2 regions of the Pseudoalteromonas sp. MMG005 genome follow, and region 2 is predicted to be linked to the other one. Evidence: predicted binding sites of a transcription regulator. Region 2 holds the regulator's gene; the other holds the start of a gene.

Region 1 (8,028 bases), on a different contig from region 2:
GTGTCGCGAGGTCCTTTAATCGACGGGTGATCAATGGTAAATAGCCCTAATATAATGATCACGAGTAGTAAAAATTTCTTCATAGCGGTAGTAACCTTGATCTTGATAGCTTAATTGCGGCTATTAGTGTAATAAAATGCTGCTTTTAAAAGCAAGTTTAGTGCTCAGAGACTGGATCAAATAATGCCATTTTATTCATTAATTAACCACCAAGCGCATCGTTTTATCGTAAAGTGTTGCTCAGTTTAGAGATTCTTGTGTGATTTTGTATCCATAACTTACTAAGCTTGCTTATAATATCCATATGAATAATAGGGTCACTGTAGCAAGTAACCTGTCGATCGTAGCGGCTTAAGGAGCTTAGATGGACAAGCAAATAAAGATTAAGAATATCCCATCCGAGGTCAAAATACAGAAACCGGATGACCTCCAACCTGATAGATTCAACCCTCGTAATCGTATTTATGTACGTGCGGTGAAAGGATTACATCAGTTACTACGGCAAAGAATCGGGTTTATTGGCATGCTGGCATTTATGGCGTTACCGTGGATCAGCTTTCATGGACAGCAAGCGGTATTATTTGATTTGTTTGAGCAAAAGTTCAATATTTTTGGTTTAACACTGCTCCCCCAAGATTTAACTATTTTGGCTTTTATTTTAATGATTGCCGCATTTGCTTTGTTTTTGGTCACGACTTTCTATGGTCGCGTATGGTGCGGTTATACATGCCCGCAAACGGTATGGACATTCATTTTTATTTGGTTTGAGGAAAAGTTTGAGGGCAAAGCTAATCAGCGTAAAAAGCTCGATCAACGAGAAATGAGCTTTGATAAATTTTGGCGAAAATCCGCTAAGCATATTAGTTGGGTGCTGTTTTCTTTGTATACCGCAATTACCTTTGCAGGCTACTTTACGCCTATTCGTACGTTATTACCTGAGTTATTGGCGCTGACAGCAAGCAGCTATGCCTTTTGGAGTATTGCTGTTTTTACGGTTTGCACTTATGGCAATGCAGGGTGGATGAGAGAAATTATGTGTTTACATATTTGTCCTTATTCACGTTTTCAGTCAGCGATGTTTGATAAAGATACTTTCACGGTAAGTTACGACGAAGCCAGAGGTGAGTCGAGAGGTCCTCGTTCTCGTAAGCAAGATCCAAAGGAGTTAGAACTTGGCGACTGTATTGACTGCAATTTGTGTGTACAAGTTTGTCCAACAGGTATAGACATACGGAACGGGTTGCAATATGAGTGTATCAATTGTGGGGCATGTATAGATGCCTGTGATGGCGTAATGGAAAAAATGAACTATGCTCCGGGTCTTATTTCTTACACAACAGAGCGGAATTTAGAGAGCTCAGCGGAACGCACTAAGCCCATCAGAGGGAAATTGGTTGGGTACTTACTCATCCTCATCGTTTTATGTGCAGCATTGGTGATGAATATTGCTATGCGCAAACCGATGGAGCTAGATATTATTCGTGATCGAAATCAACTTTATCGGGTTAACTTTGATGGCTTAGTAGAAAATACCTACACGCTAAAAGTGATTAATAAAGCACAATCCGCGCAAACATATACTGTTGAGATTAAAGGGCTCAGTCATTACCAAGTGATTGGTAAATTATCACTTCATGTCGAAGCGGGCCGTTCTATGAATTTACCTTTATCAGTGATCATTGATCCGTATGACTTAAACAAGCCAGTAACAGAGTTTACATTCGTTATTGCGCCAATAGATAACCCAGAACAGCAGTTATCACAACAGACTAACTTCTTTAAAGGAAGATAATTCAGTACACTACCTAGTATGAGTTAAAAGCGGGGTAAAGCCCGCTTTTTTAATATTTGAGAGTACTATGAGTGAATTTAGCTTTGCCAATTTAACACCAGACTTAATTCTCGATGCGATAGAAAGCATTGGCATTTATCCAGAATCGGGTTTGTTAGCATTGAACAGCTACGAAAATCGAGTCTATCAATTTAAAGCAGATGATAATTGCCGCTATGTTGTTAAGTTCTATCGACCCCAGCGTTGGACTAACGAGCAAATACATGAGGAGCACTCGTTTTCTCTTAATCTACTTGAAGCTGAAGTTCCTGTAGTTGCACCAATTGTGCGAGATGGCACCAGTTTATTTGAATATCAAGGTTACCGTTTTACGCTGTTTCTAAGTGTGGGGGGGAGACAATTTGAGATGGATAACTTAGATCAGCTTGAGATGCTAGGGCGCTATATTGGTCGTTTACATAGTGTTGCAGGAAATCATGTGTTCACTCATAGGCCAACAGTTAACACACAAGATTATTTACATCATGCCCGAGAGGCTATTTTATCTAGCCAGTTGTTGTCAAAATATATGGAAACGCCTTTTTTGACAATATTAGATCAGCTGATAGATAAAACGGAACAAACATATTATAAAACTGACCAAATCCGTTTGCATGGAGACTGTCATGCTGGCAATATCTTGTGGTCAAATGATAAATTGTTACTTGTCGACCTAGATGATTGTCGACAAGGTCCAGCGATTCAAGATCTCTGGATGATGTTAAATGGAGATAGACAAGAAAAAGCGATGCAGTTAGATACACTTCTGTGTGGCTATGAAGAATTTCAAAGTTTTGATCACCGTCAATTAGGTTTGATTGAACCTTTACGAGCGATGCGAATGGTGCATTATATGGGCTGGCTTGCGACTCGATGGCAAGATCCTGCATTTCCACGGAACTTTTCGTGGTTTGCTACAGACAAATACTGGGAGCAGCAGGTCTTAGCGTTAAAAGAACAATATGCGGTATTAAATGAACCCGCTATAAAACTAATTCCATAAATTTGAGAGAGACCGATGTTAAAGAAATTACAATTTGCAGTATTATTATTTTGTTTGCCCTTATTTGTTATGGCAGCCGATTTTACGGATGGTAAACATTACCAAACACTGACCACTGAAAAAAGTGCCTCACCAAAGGTAACTGAATTTTTCTCATTTTATTGTCCTCATTGTTTTCGTTTTGAACCTGTAGCGAAGGCTTTAGCGGATAATTTACCAAAAGGGGCTGTGTTTGAAAAAAGTCATGTAAATTTCCTTGGTGGCTTGTCTGCAGACGTACAAAGTAACTTAAGTTATGCCTACATTGTGGCTAAAAATGCCGGTAAGGGTGATGATATTGCTGCGAAACTGTTCGATAGTATTCATGTGAAAAAAGTGCCATTAGATAACATTACTGATTTAAAGAAGTTATTAGAGGTGAATGGTATTACGGGCGCACAGTTTGACGCCGCATTAGCAACCATGCCAGTGATCAGTGAAGAAAAAGCGATGCAAGATGCACAAGAAAAGTTTTCAAAGGCGGGAGCGCTAACAGGTGTACCTACCTTTATAGTAAATGATAAATATAAAATTAATGTGAGTGAGTTACAAAGCCAAGACGAATTAAATGACTTAGTAAAACACTTATTAAAAAAATAAGGATTGGAGAATTTAATGTTAAAAGTAATTAAAGCGGCAGCGGTAGCGATGATGATGCCGATGCTGGCCAATGCGGCTGTATTTGAAGAGGGCGTTCATTATGAAGTGATCTCAGAGCGCGGCACTAAAAAACCAGAAGTAACGGAGTACTTTTCGTTCTATTGCCCAGCATGTAATGCATTTGAACCCTTGATTGCTAAAGTTAAGCCGAAACTAAATGAAGGTGTTAAGTTCAAAAAAAGCCATGTTGATTTTGTTGGTACGCGAGATGAAAAATTGCAGAAGATTATGAGCAATGCGTTAGCTACCGCAGAGGTGCTGCCACAAAAAGATAAAATCGTGACTGCTATTTTCACTCATTTGCACGGTACGCGCGGTAAAATTAATGAACTTGCTGATATGAAAGATATTTTTGTCGCGCAAGGCGTTGATGGTGAGAAGTTTGATAAACTGTATAAGAGCTTTTCGGTACGTACAAAAGCATCGAAAATGGTCAGAATGCAAAAGCAAATGCAAGATAAGCGTGCTTTGACAGGCGTTCCTACTTTTATTGTGAATGGTAAATATAAGCTGCGTTTACGCGAGTCTAAAACAACCACACCAGAGCAAATTAGTGAACTAATCAATTACCTTGCTGCAAAGTAAATATTTGTTAGACTTAAAAAGCCCCGCATAAGCGGGGTTTTTTTGTTTAGGAGAGTCACGATGGAAAAGGTTTTGGTGTCGAGTTGTTTGCTTGGGCAGCCGGTTCGATATGATGGTCAGGCACAGCGGCTGAGCGACCCGTTTATATCTCAGCTGTGTGAGCAACAACGCGTGGTATCATTTTGTCCAGAGGTGGCCGGTGGGTTACCTACTCCTAGAGACGCAGCCGAAATTTTGATGCCACAGATAATTACTGTAACAGGAGTTGACGTGTCAGATGAATTTGCAAGAGGTGCAAAATTGGCTTTAAATCACTGTTTAGCAAGCAATATACGTTTTGCTTTGTTGAAGGAGTCGAGCCCATCATGCGGCAGAAATACGATTTATGATGGGTCGTTTACAGGTAATAAAGTCGCAGGCATGGGTTGGACTGCGAAGCTTTTAGAGCAAAATGGTATTCGTGTTTTTAGTGAGGAGCAGATCCCAGCACTGAGTAAAGCGCTGAGATCACTTTAATGAAAGCGCTTATTTACGTTGTAGAAATACACCTGACTCAACATGGTGGGTGTATGGGAACTGATCAAAAATAGCGATACGCGAAACACTATGCGTTTCACAGAGTAACTCTAAATCACGTTCGAGTGTATCTGGGTTACATGAAATGTAAATCACATTGTCGTAATTGGCGACAAGACGGCAGGTTAGTTCGTCCATGCCAGCTCGGGGTGGGTCAACTAGGATTGTTTGACAGTTGTAATCTTTAAGTTCAATGCCATTTAATCGCGAAAAACTACGTTCGCCTTTCATCGCCTGGGTAAATTCTTCACTAGACATTCGTAAGATATCCAAGTTGTTTACCTTATTTGCGGCAATATTAAATTGTGCAGAGTGAACTGACGGTTTAGATATTTCTGTTGCGAGCACTTTATTAAAACTACCTGCCAGAGCAATCGAAAAATTCCCGTTACCACAATATAACTCAAGTAAGTCGTTCTCTAATGGTACACAGAGTGACTGTGCCCAGGCGAGCATCTTCTCATTCACTACGGCATTAGGTTGGGTAAAGCTATTCTCAACTTGTTGGTAGGTATAGGTCTGTCCATTGACATTTAATTGTTCGGTCACATAATCATGTTCGAAGATCACTTTTTGTTTTCTAGCACGCCCAATAAAATCAACTTTATAGGTTTGCTTTAATTCAGTCCGTAGCGTCTCCATTGCTGCTTGCCACTGTTCGTCTAGTGGTTTGTGATAAAGTAAACTAATGAGAATCTCTCCACTTAGCGTAGATAGGTAATCAATCTGAAACAGCTTACGACGCAGTATTTCATTGTGACGTAATTTGTCCATCATAACGGACATTAGCTCACTGATAAGGGGGGCAGCTGGATCGAATTGTTCAACGCGTATTTTCTGTTTCGTCGCTTGATCAAACATGATGTGGTATAGATCATCACCTTCATGCCATACTCTAAATTCAGCGCGTTGGCGATACTGTGTTTTCGGAGAATCGTATACCTCTAAATCAGGAGCATCAAAACGCGCGAATTGTTGAGAAATACGCTGCTGCTTTTCTTCAAGTTGCTGGGCATAAGTGGAAGTATCAATTGTTATGACGGCCATGATCAGAATTACCTTACTATATAGAGACGCGCTATTTTAGGCACCGTTAGAGATTTGTCCAGTGTATCGCGAAAAACGCGCTTATTTTCTATACTAAATAACTTAAGCTTTATTTAAACCTGCCGATAATAAAGGCATTGTAGTTGGCTCTTTTAGCCTACTAGTTTCACCGTGTGGAGCCACATTATGAAAATAGGACAACTTAATCAATTGCTTAACCCTGCCAGCTCGTTTAGAGCAGGGAATAGCAAACCATTTATGCCGACCATTCAGAATAATGCAGATAGTTACTCTGGAGACAAAAGTAAATTGGCTGCAAAGTTTTTAGACGACAAGCTTGCTGAAGCTCTTGGTATTGAGAAAAAACCAGAAAAAGAGAAGCCACTGTTTGACTTTGAGTCGATTGTCAAAAATGTTTTGGATTTTGTGAAAGGCGCAGTTAATAAAGCTAAAGCAGACGGTAAAGACGATGACGAACTACGAAATATGCTAGGGGAGGCGCGCAAAGGTGTGCTGATGGGCATAGACGAAGCAACGGATGAGCTAAAAGAAAGTAGTATTTTTAATGATGAGATTGGCGAAGGTATTGCAAAGTCTAAAGAGGGTATTTTTAATGGCTTAGATGAATTCGAAAAGTCATTGTTTGAACCTCAACCAGACAAAATGTCAGTAAGTGCAGCGCAATATGCGAGTTTAGCAAACCAAGCTGATTATACTTTTACGACGGCAGAAGGGGATGAAGTACAAATTACTTTTAGTGACGCTTATTCTCAGAGCCAAGGTGCGAGTTATGCAAAAGGGGGCAACCGAGAAGGCTTTGCGTATGCTGAGCAAAATAGGCAAGAAGTGAGCTTTTCGATCAGTGTGAATGGAGATCTGAACGAAGATGAGCAAAAAGGCATTAATGAGATGATGAAAGATATTCGAGACGTCAGCGACTCTTTCTTCGGCGGCGACTATGATGAAGCATTCGACAAAGCAAAAGAGTTGAATATAGGCAGTGACCAAATAGCTAACTTTACGATGGATTTGAGGCAAACTAAAACTACTGCGGCAATTAGCCAATATCAACAAAGTAATCCGCTTAAAGATTTAGAGAAAGCACTACAACCTCTAGATAAACAATTAGAAACGATCAATGAAACTGCAAAGTCGTTTGGATTAGAGAGCCAACTGCCAGATATTTTGGAATGGATGAATCATGGTCAAGATAGGCTTAATAATTTTTTAGACTATGCTGAGGGTTTTTTTACGCAATTGAATAAGCCTCAAGAGCGTTAGCGATAATTAGGGATTCATTTTCTGCTTTGTGCGTGGCACACTGCGCGTCACTTTATAATGGCGGAGTATAGTTGTGTCACCACATGTATTGGTATTTGATTCGGGGATTGGTGGAACCAGTATTTTACAGCATCTTGAATCTAAGCTCCCACATGCACAATTTAGTTATGTGATGGATAACGCACTATTACCGTATGGTTTACAATCAGAAGCTGTTATTAAATCGAGACTTGCAGCGTTAGTTACACGCATTAAAGAATTAGATCTTCAAGTGGATCTCATTGTTATTGCATGTAATACGGCGTCAACCGCAGCACTAAATGCAACACGTCAATTAACGAATATTCCAATTGTTGGGGTCGTACCAGCGATCAAACCCGGTGTATTGCTGAGTAGCTCAAAGCATATCGCCTTGTTGGCAACGCCCGCAACATCAAGCAATGCATATACGTACGGACTCATAGAGGAGTTTGCACAGAATTGTAAAGTTGACTTACATCATTCAACCGTTTTAGTGTCGTTAGCCGAAGCTGCTTATTGGCAACAAGAGCTTGACAATAATGTGGTATTTGCTGAACTTCAAACACTCAATATTGATCAGAGTGTAGACGTCATTGTACTTGGTTGTACGCATTTCCCTATTTTAAAAGCTGCTTTGGCATCATTTTATGGCAGTAACGTTAAACTTGTGGATTCAGGAGAGGCAATTGCTCGACGTGTGTTGTCTATTTTGGCACATCCAAATAATACAAAAGGGTTTAGCGAAGAGAGAATAAAAAAGCCATTACAATTTTATGCAACGGCTCCTGATAAAGTAAGATCTGATGATCGTGTCATCTTGCAGTTAAACCTTAGCTATTAGCCTCTTCTTCTTCCGCATCATACTGCTTTTGTTTTGCAGCTCTTACTTTAAGCGTTCTTTGTTGGAACTCTTGGTCGTTTAATGCTGAAATAGCTTTGTCAGCATCTTGCTCGGCCATTTCTACAAAGCCAAAACCACGACGTT
Region 2 (8,028 bases):
TTTTTTGCTTGTAGCTCAACGATTTCTTGAGGTTCAACCTTTACTTCAACTGACCTTAACTCTTCAACTTCTGCCGTTGTCTGTGTTGCAACTTTCGTTGAGGTCGGTTCAATTTCAGTAACAACTTCATCTACACTTTGTACTTGCTCTAATAATTTAGCTACAGGCGCAAGCTCTTCTTCTTGAAGAGGTTCTTCCGTTAGTAAAGCCCCTAAATATTGCTTCATGACTTTTTCATTAGCAAATAAATGCTTACTCATTTATACCTCTATTTTGCCTGATGCAGATACTCTAGCAACGCTTGATATGCAAACACACCTCTGGATTTAGGACAGTACTCCACTGGTACTTGCTGCGCCAAACTAGCATCGCGAAACTTAGTATCTACGGGGATAACCCCTGGCCATACATATTCTTTGTAATTGGCTAATAGTGATTTATAAGCTTCTAATGATGCTTTAGTCCTTTTATCATACATTGTAGGCACAATAGTATATTGATAATCTTTGGATTGCGAACTTTGCATCAATTCCATGGTACGCATCATACGATCTAAGCCTTTTAATGCTAAAAACTCTGTTTGTACTGGGATAAGTATACGCTCACTTGCGGCAAGGGCATTAACCATTAAAACCCCCAATACAGGGGGGCAATCTAAAATAGCATAATCATAATGCTCGCTAATTTTTGCCAGCGTTTTTTTTAACACCAAGCCCATCCCCGTACGATTGCCCATACTTCTATCTAATGTCGCGATTGCCATTGTTGCAGGCAAAATATCCAGACTATCAATTGTAGAAGGGCACAACGCTTGCAAAATTTCCTCACTTTGCATCGCTGAGCCTCGCGCAAAAATATCATAAACGCTCACCTCTAACTCTTCTGAGTCGATCCCAAAATAATAAGTCAGTGACGCGTGCGGATCTGTGTCTATTAATAATACACGCTTTCCTTGCAATGCGAGTATACCACCTAAGCTCACTGCGGTAGTGGTTTTCCCTACCCCACCTTTTTGATTTGCGACTGTCCAGATCTTCACAATATATGTCTATTCCTAAACGCGATGCCTATTCACAATAAATTAATTGCCCATTACGTACGCTGTTTCTCGCACATTATTAGCACCCTACCTCTTTTGCAACTCTCATCGCAACATCTTGGAGTGCTAAACTCTCAGTTGATAAACCAGCATTAGTAACCGCTTGAGGCATACCGTAAACAACACATGTTTTTTCATCTTGTGCCCAAATAGTAGAACCTGCTTGTTTTAACATTCTTGCCCCATCCCGACCATCGGCCCCCATACCTGTTAAAACTACGGCCAATACATCCCCTTGGTATGCCTTAGCTGCACTAGCAAAAGTAATGTCTACACTCGGTTTATAAGTAATCCTAGGACTCTCATCCTCAAATACTTTCAATGTTTTAGAGCCGCCTCTGGCTTCCACCATCATCTGCTGTCCACCAGGCGCTAAATAAGCGACACCAGGAACGAGTCTATCGCCATTTTTAGCCTCTTGTACTTTTATCTTGCAAAGACTATCAAGACGCCCAGCAAAAGCTGGGGTAAACGCTGCAGGCATATGTTGAATCAGCAGAATTGGATGTGGGAAATTAGCAGGGAGTTGAGTTAAAATAGTTTGTAAAGCAACAGGTCCTCCTGTTGAAGTACCAATAGCAACTAACTGGTAGCGTTTTCCTGATGCTTTTACACTTGTCGAAGTCGTCGTTGGCGAAGAGCTTCGACTAAAGCTCCTATCTGGCTGTGCTATTACTGGTTTAGCTGATGTCGTAGGCCTCGAATTTAATCGACTACTCCCCTCAGTCGCAGGCGCTCTTGTTGTTGGTGCCACACGATGAACCCGCCTACGGCCAATCTCTTTAACTTTTGACTGTAAAGATTTAATCGCCTCTTCGCTATTACGTGCTATGTCTTCAAATTTTTTCGGTAAAAAATCTAGTGCACCTGCATCCAAAGCGTCTAACGTTGCACTAGCACCTTCTCTTGTTAAAGATGAAAACATCAATATTGGTGTCGGGCTCGCTTTCATAATCGCTTTAACTGCGGTTATCCCATCCATTACTGGCATTTCAACATCCATTGTGATGACGTCAGGTCGAAGCTTTGCAGCTTTTTCTACTGCTTCTTGTCCATTAACAGCAAAATCAATAACCTTGATATCACTGTCTTTTTCTAATATTTCACTGACACGACGACGAAAAAAGCTCGAATCGTCTACTACTAATACTTTAACTGCCATTGGCACGCTCATTCTTCTCTGCGGATCTGAAAAGTGGTGCACTAGCACCACTTCAATCAATTTAACTGTAATCTACAAACTCGGTTACTGACCAGCGTAATGTTTCAGCATATTTGGTACATCTAAGATCAACGCTATACCACCATCAGAGGTTATTGTCGCGCCAGCCATACCTGGAGTACCTTGCAGCAATTGGTCGAGAGGCTTAATTACCACCTCTTCTTGGCCAATCAAAGAGTCAACAACAAATCCAACTTGCTGCGTACCTATTTGCACTATAACGACATGACCTTCCGCTTTTCTGGTCGTTGTATCTGCGCCTTTTACTAACCAATGCTCCAAATAAAACAGTGGAATAGCTTTTTGTCTCACGATGATAGTCAGCTGTCCATCGACAATATTCGTTTTTGTTAAATCTAAATGGAAAATCTCGCTAACACCAGCAAGAGGTAATGCAAAAGTTTGCTCACCTACAACAACCATTAAGGTTGGTAGTATCGCTAGCGTCAGTGGTACTTTGATTTCTAAAATAGTGCCAACACGAAGCTCCGATTGAATATTCACGGAACCATTGAGCTGAGTAATTTTAGTTTTTACAACATCCATTCCAACGCCACGGCCAGATATATCAGATATTTCTTCTTTCGTTGAAAACCCTGGTGCAAAAATTAAATTATACGCTTCGGTATCAGATAAACGGCTAGCCTGATCAGAATCAATAACCCCTTTCCCAATCGCTATTTTCTTAAGCTTTTCTGGATCCATACCTGCACCATCATCTCTGATGGTTAACAATATATGATCTCCTTCTTGGGAGGCTGATAACGTAACCGTACCCGTTCTTGGCTTGTTTGCTGCTTCACGAACATCTGGCATTTCAATACCATGATCGACTGAGTTTCTCACTAAGTGAACGAGTGGGTCAGCTAACGCTTCAACCAAGTTTTTATCTAAGTCAGTCTCTTCACCTTCCAAAATCAAATTAATATCTTTTTTCAGGCTTCTCGCTAAATCCCTAACAACGCGAGGAAAACGGCCAAACACTTTTTTAATTGGCTGCATCCGAGTTTTCATTACCGCGCCTTGTAAATCAGCAGTAACAACATCTAAGTTAGAAATAGCTTTACCCATAGTTTCACTATTTGTATTGTTAGCTAAACTCACTAACCTATTTCTAACCAAAACTAATTCACCAACCATATTCATGATTTGATCTAAACGTTTTGTATCCACTCGTACCGTTGTTTCTGCTTGCGCAGCAGCTGGTTTTTTAGCCACTGGCGCTTTCGCTGGCGCAGCCTTAGCTTCAGGTTTAACAACTGGTTTCGGTGCTGGTTTTGGTTTTGCCGTTGGTGCTGGCGTAGCCGCTTTTGGAGGCTCAGGTTTTTGTATAGATTCATTCTGTTTAGAAGGTGCTTCTAACTCTGTTGAACGTGGAGCCCCCCCCTTGCCATGAAGTTCATCTAATAATGCTTCAAAATCATCATCATTGATTTCATCGTCAGCGTTATCACCTCCGACAGCCGCACTTGGCGGTGACGAATTTCCTGTAGTTGATGATTCCGCCTCTATATTACCAAAACTACCAACGCCATGTAATTCATCTAGTAGACTATCAAATTCATCATCACTTATATCACCATCACTGCTGCTCGCAGCTGGCGCTGGAGTAGGAGCTGGTCCTTGCCCTGATCCATGAAGTTCATCCAATAAATTTTCAAATTCATCTTCTGATATCTCATCAATACCACCATCATTTTCTGTAGCAGGCCCTAAGTCCGCCTCAAATAACACATCTTCGACAGGTGGTGTACTAACCGGCTCGGGCTCGGTTGCAACAATTGGCGCTTCATCTTCTGATTCTGGTCGACTTAATTGATGTAACGTCTCTAATAATTGAGGGTCTGCAGGCTCTGGTTTTTCACGATTTTGAATATGCCCAAACATCTCATTAATGGTATCTAATGACTGTAGAATCACATCCATCAATTCGGAGCTAACGCCTCTTTGCCCTTGCCTTAATACATCAAACACATTTTCAGCACCATGACATGCATCAACGAGTTCGGTCATACTTAAGAAGCCGGCTCCGCCTTTGACAGTATGGAAACCTCGGAATATGGCGTTCAATAACTCCTTATCTTCAGGATTGTTCTCCAGTTCTACCAGTTGTTCTGATAATAGCTCTAGAATTTCTCCTGCTTCAACAAGAAAGTCTTGTAAGATATCTTCATCGACTTCAAAGCTCATGTACCTACTCTCCTATTAGAAGCCTAAACTAGACAATAAATCATCTACTTCATCTTGCCCAGAAACCACATCATCGCGAGTATCCGCATCCAATATGGGGCCTTCGGGACCTGATATAGCATCTATGTCTACTTCAGTTGCTTGAACTACCGCTTGCTCAGCGATTACGTCACTTTCTTGGGCTGGTAGTTCATCAGTCGTACCAAAAACGGTAAGCATATGGATAAGGTTATCTTCAACTTCCCTGACAAGTTCAATAACACGGCGAATAACTTGACCGGTTAAATCTTGATAATCTTGTGCCATTAGCACGTTAGTCATCAGGCCCTGTAACTCGTCAGTACGAGTTTGAGAGCCCTGCATAAAACGATCTAGGTCATGACAAAGCGTTTTAAATTCACCGAGTTGGATATCTCGGCTCATTAAACGATCCCACGTAGGCTTTATCTCTGAGATCTCGTCACCTAACTGTTGCGCTAAAGGTAAGCTAGCCTCTATTGCATCCATTGTTTTGTTAGCTGCATTCTCAGTCATTTCCATGACATAATTTAAACGTTGTTTAGCGTCAGGAATGGCTTCAGTCGTCAAATCAGCAAGGCGAGTATCGAGTTCGAAACTTTTTAGAGACTCATGCAATTGACGGGTTAATTTACCCACCTCCGCAAACAACTCGGACTGTTCTTTATTCGCAGCATCCAGTATAAGTTGGTCTGCTTTATCTTGCTCACCTTGTTCCAAATAAACAACAAGTTGTTTAGCTTGCTCAAGGGTGATTTGAGGCACAGAAGGCGTTGACATAAGCCTCTCCTTCTTATTGTTAACCTAAACGTTCAAACACTTTTTCTAACTTAGTTTTTAGCGTTCCTGCAGTAAACGGTTTAACTATATATCCATTTACACCAGCTTGCGCAGCAGCTACTATCTGCTCTTTTTTCGCTTCTGCTGTTACCATCAGAACAGGTATGTGCTTTAAACTATCGTCAGCCCTAATTGCACGCAATAAATCTATTCCTTGCATACCTGGCATATTCCAGTCTGTTACAACAAAATCAAACTCTTGATTTTGAAGCATAGGAAGCGCCGTACTTCCATCATCAGCTTCTTGTACATTTGTAAAGCCTAAGTCTCTAAGTAAGTTTTTGATTATTCTCCTCATTGTAGAAAAATCATCAACCACGAGAATTTTCATGTTTTTATCCAAAACATCCTCCAGTGAGGTTTCAACCTATTATTTTTACTCTAATTGACCCAGTCATTGATTTTAGCTTTGAGCTTTATCATTGCCTGCCCATGGATTTGGCTAACACGAGATTCACTAACATCAAGTATCTGGCCTATTTCTTTTAAATTCATTTCGTCGTTATAGTAAAGAGAGAGTACTAAACTATCCCTTTCTGGTAGCGATTGTATCGCTGTCAGCAACGATTCATTAAAACGTTCATTTTTAACGTTATTAAAAGGTTTGTCTAGCGATAAATCACGGTTTGCAGGAGTAATCACGTCTTCATCAACGCCTAAATCCTCGATACCGATAATTTTACTCGCATTTACATCATGTAGAATATGATGGTACTCATCTAACGTAATATCAAGTTTTTCAGCAATTTCAGTATCTTTTGGTTCTCTTCCCAACGCAGATTCAAGGAAAGATATCGCTTCAGCCACCGTCCTGCTGTTTTTATGAACAGAACGTGGAGCCCAATCACCTCGGCGGATTTCATCCAACATCGCGCCCCGGATCCGAATACCCGCGAATGTTTCAAAACTTGCCCCTTTACTGGCGTCAAAGTTTTTTGACGCCTCGATGAGACCAATCATACCTGATTGAATTAAATCATCTAATTGAATATTTGCAGGTAGCCTTGCCAATAAATGGCATGCCACCTTTTTTACAAGTGATGCATGACGTTCAACCACCATGCTCAAGTGTTCTGTTGTTTGATACCCCATCGCTTTACTCACCGATGATGCCATAGTTACCCATTGACAAGTTGTTCAATAAAAAACTCTAAATGCCCTGATGGCTGATGTGGTATAGGCCATTTAGCGGCCTTGCTTGCCAGCCCACGAAATGCAACCGCGGCTGGAGACTTAGGAAATAGCTCAACAATTGTTTTTTGACGCCGCGAAGACTTTCGCATGTTTTCGTCATACGGAACTGTTGCAACAAGCTCAAGTGCCACATCTAAGAATCTATCCGTCACTTTAGACAGTTTAGCAAATAACTCTTGGCCTTCTCTTAAACTACGCACCATATTCGCAACTATTTTAAATTTGTAAACGCCATGCTCTCTGCTTAAAACTTTAATCAATGCATAAGCATCTGTAATGGACGTTGGCTCATCACATACAACGACCATTACGTCCTGTGCTGCTCTAGAGAAGCTTAGCACCATATCCGAGATACCGGCGGCAGTATCTACAATTAAAATGTCAAATTCAGTATTTAACTCACTAAATGCCCGGATCAACCCAGCATGCTCTGCCGGTGTAAGCTCAACCATATTCTGTGAGCCGGATGTCGCAGGCACTATTTTTATGCCTGCTGGCCCTTCAACTAAAATCTCATCTAGCTCACATTCGCCCGATAAAACATGAGATAAATTCTTTTCGACACGCAGACCCAACATGACATCACAATTTGCCAAACCTAAATCGGCGTCTAAAACTAATACTCTGTTACCTTGTTGACCTAACGCTATAGCCGTGTTCAAAGACACATTGGTTTTACCCACGCCACCCTTACCACCAGTAACGGCTATGACTTTAACACCATGGTTATTATTTTGATTCATCCTACGCAGGCCACTTGCTTGATCTAAAACTGTGTTAATCATACATTCCTACTGTCTGAGACGCCACTGCTTCGCGCCTCGAATGTTGTGCTTTTATTCTCTTTAAATACAATTGCTCAGCTTTTTTGACTAACTTTTGAGCATTTGCCACTCGAATGTCTTCTGGCACCCGTTGACCATTAGTAAGATACCCTATTGGCAAGCGATTTTGAATCGCAATACTGATAATCTCACCTAAACTTAGACATTCATCAAGTTTTGTGAAAATACAGCCACTTAAATTTACTTTTTGAAAGTGACGTACCGACTCTTGTAAAACATGCATCTGTGAAGTCGCACTTAATACTAAATAACTTCTAATATCAACTCTTGCGCTACGCATTAAAGTATTTAATTGTTCTGTTAATCGCAAATCTCTTTGACTCATTCCTGCTGTGTCTATTAATACTAGACGCTTATTGCGTAAATGATACAAAACTTCTGCTAATTCATTAGCATCTTTTACTTGCTTTACTGGACAACCTATAATTCGGCCATATGTCGCTAACTGCTCATAAGCACCTATTCTATACGTATCTGTCGTAATTAACGCTACTTTGTCAGCACCATATTTTTGTGCACCTAATGCAGCAAGTTTTGCCACAGTTGTTGTTTTACCCACACCAGTTGGGCCAACTAACGCATAAACACCACCTTGGCGTAAAATATCATTATTGGTTGTA

The links. Region 2 encodes FliA, which starts transcription of late flagellar genes. Its sites were predicted from a motif close to CTAAAGNTNNNNNNNNNNNNGCCGATA; they were not measured.
Region 1: the regulator FliA is predicted to act here: its motif matches at 5,843-5,869, upstream of J8M01_RS04355 (DUF5610 domain-containing protein).

The regions. Positions count from the first base shown of each region.
Region 1 is NZ_JAGJEK010000004.1:700-8,727, reverse strand. Features, by position in the region: gene J8M01_RS04390 (hypothetical protein) at 1-83, opposite strand, end outside; gene ccoG (cytochrome c oxidase accessory protein CcoG) at 365-1,792, shown strand; gene J8M01_RS04380 (serine/threonine protein kinase) at 1,860-2,834, shown strand; gene J8M01_RS04375 (thiol:disulfide interchange protein DsbA/DsbL) at 2,850-3,473, shown strand; gene J8M01_RS04370 (thiol:disulfide interchange protein DsbA/DsbL) at 3,489-4,118, shown strand; gene J8M01_RS04365 (DUF523 domain-containing protein) at 4,179-4,634, shown strand; gene trmA (tRNA (uridine(54)-C5)-methyltransferase TrmA) at 4,644-5,741, opposite strand; gene J8M01_RS04355 (DUF5610 domain-containing protein) at 5,928-7,022, shown strand; gene murI (glutamate racemase) at 7,096-7,884, shown strand; gene J8M01_RS04345 (RNA-binding protein) at 7,874-8,028, opposite strand, start outside.
Region 2 is NZ_JAGJEK010000014.1:139,219-147,246, reverse strand. Features, by position in the region: gene J8M01_RS12780 (chemotaxis protein CheW) at 1-260, opposite strand, end outside; gene J8M01_RS12775 (ParA family protein) at 269-1,039, opposite strand; gene J8M01_RS12770 (chemotaxis response regulator protein-glutamate methylesterase) at 1,119-2,261, opposite strand; gene J8M01_RS12765 (chemotaxis protein CheA) at 2,346-4,511, opposite strand; gene J8M01_RS12760 (protein phosphatase CheZ) at 4,527-5,309, opposite strand; gene cheY (chemotaxis response regulator CheY) at 5,329-5,712, opposite strand; gene J8M01_RS12750 (RNA polymerase sigma factor FliA) at 5,751-6,485, opposite strand; gene J8M01_RS12745 (MinD/ParA family protein) at 6,488-7,348, opposite strand; gene flhF (flagellar biosynthesis protein FlhF) at 7,341-8,028, opposite strand, start outside.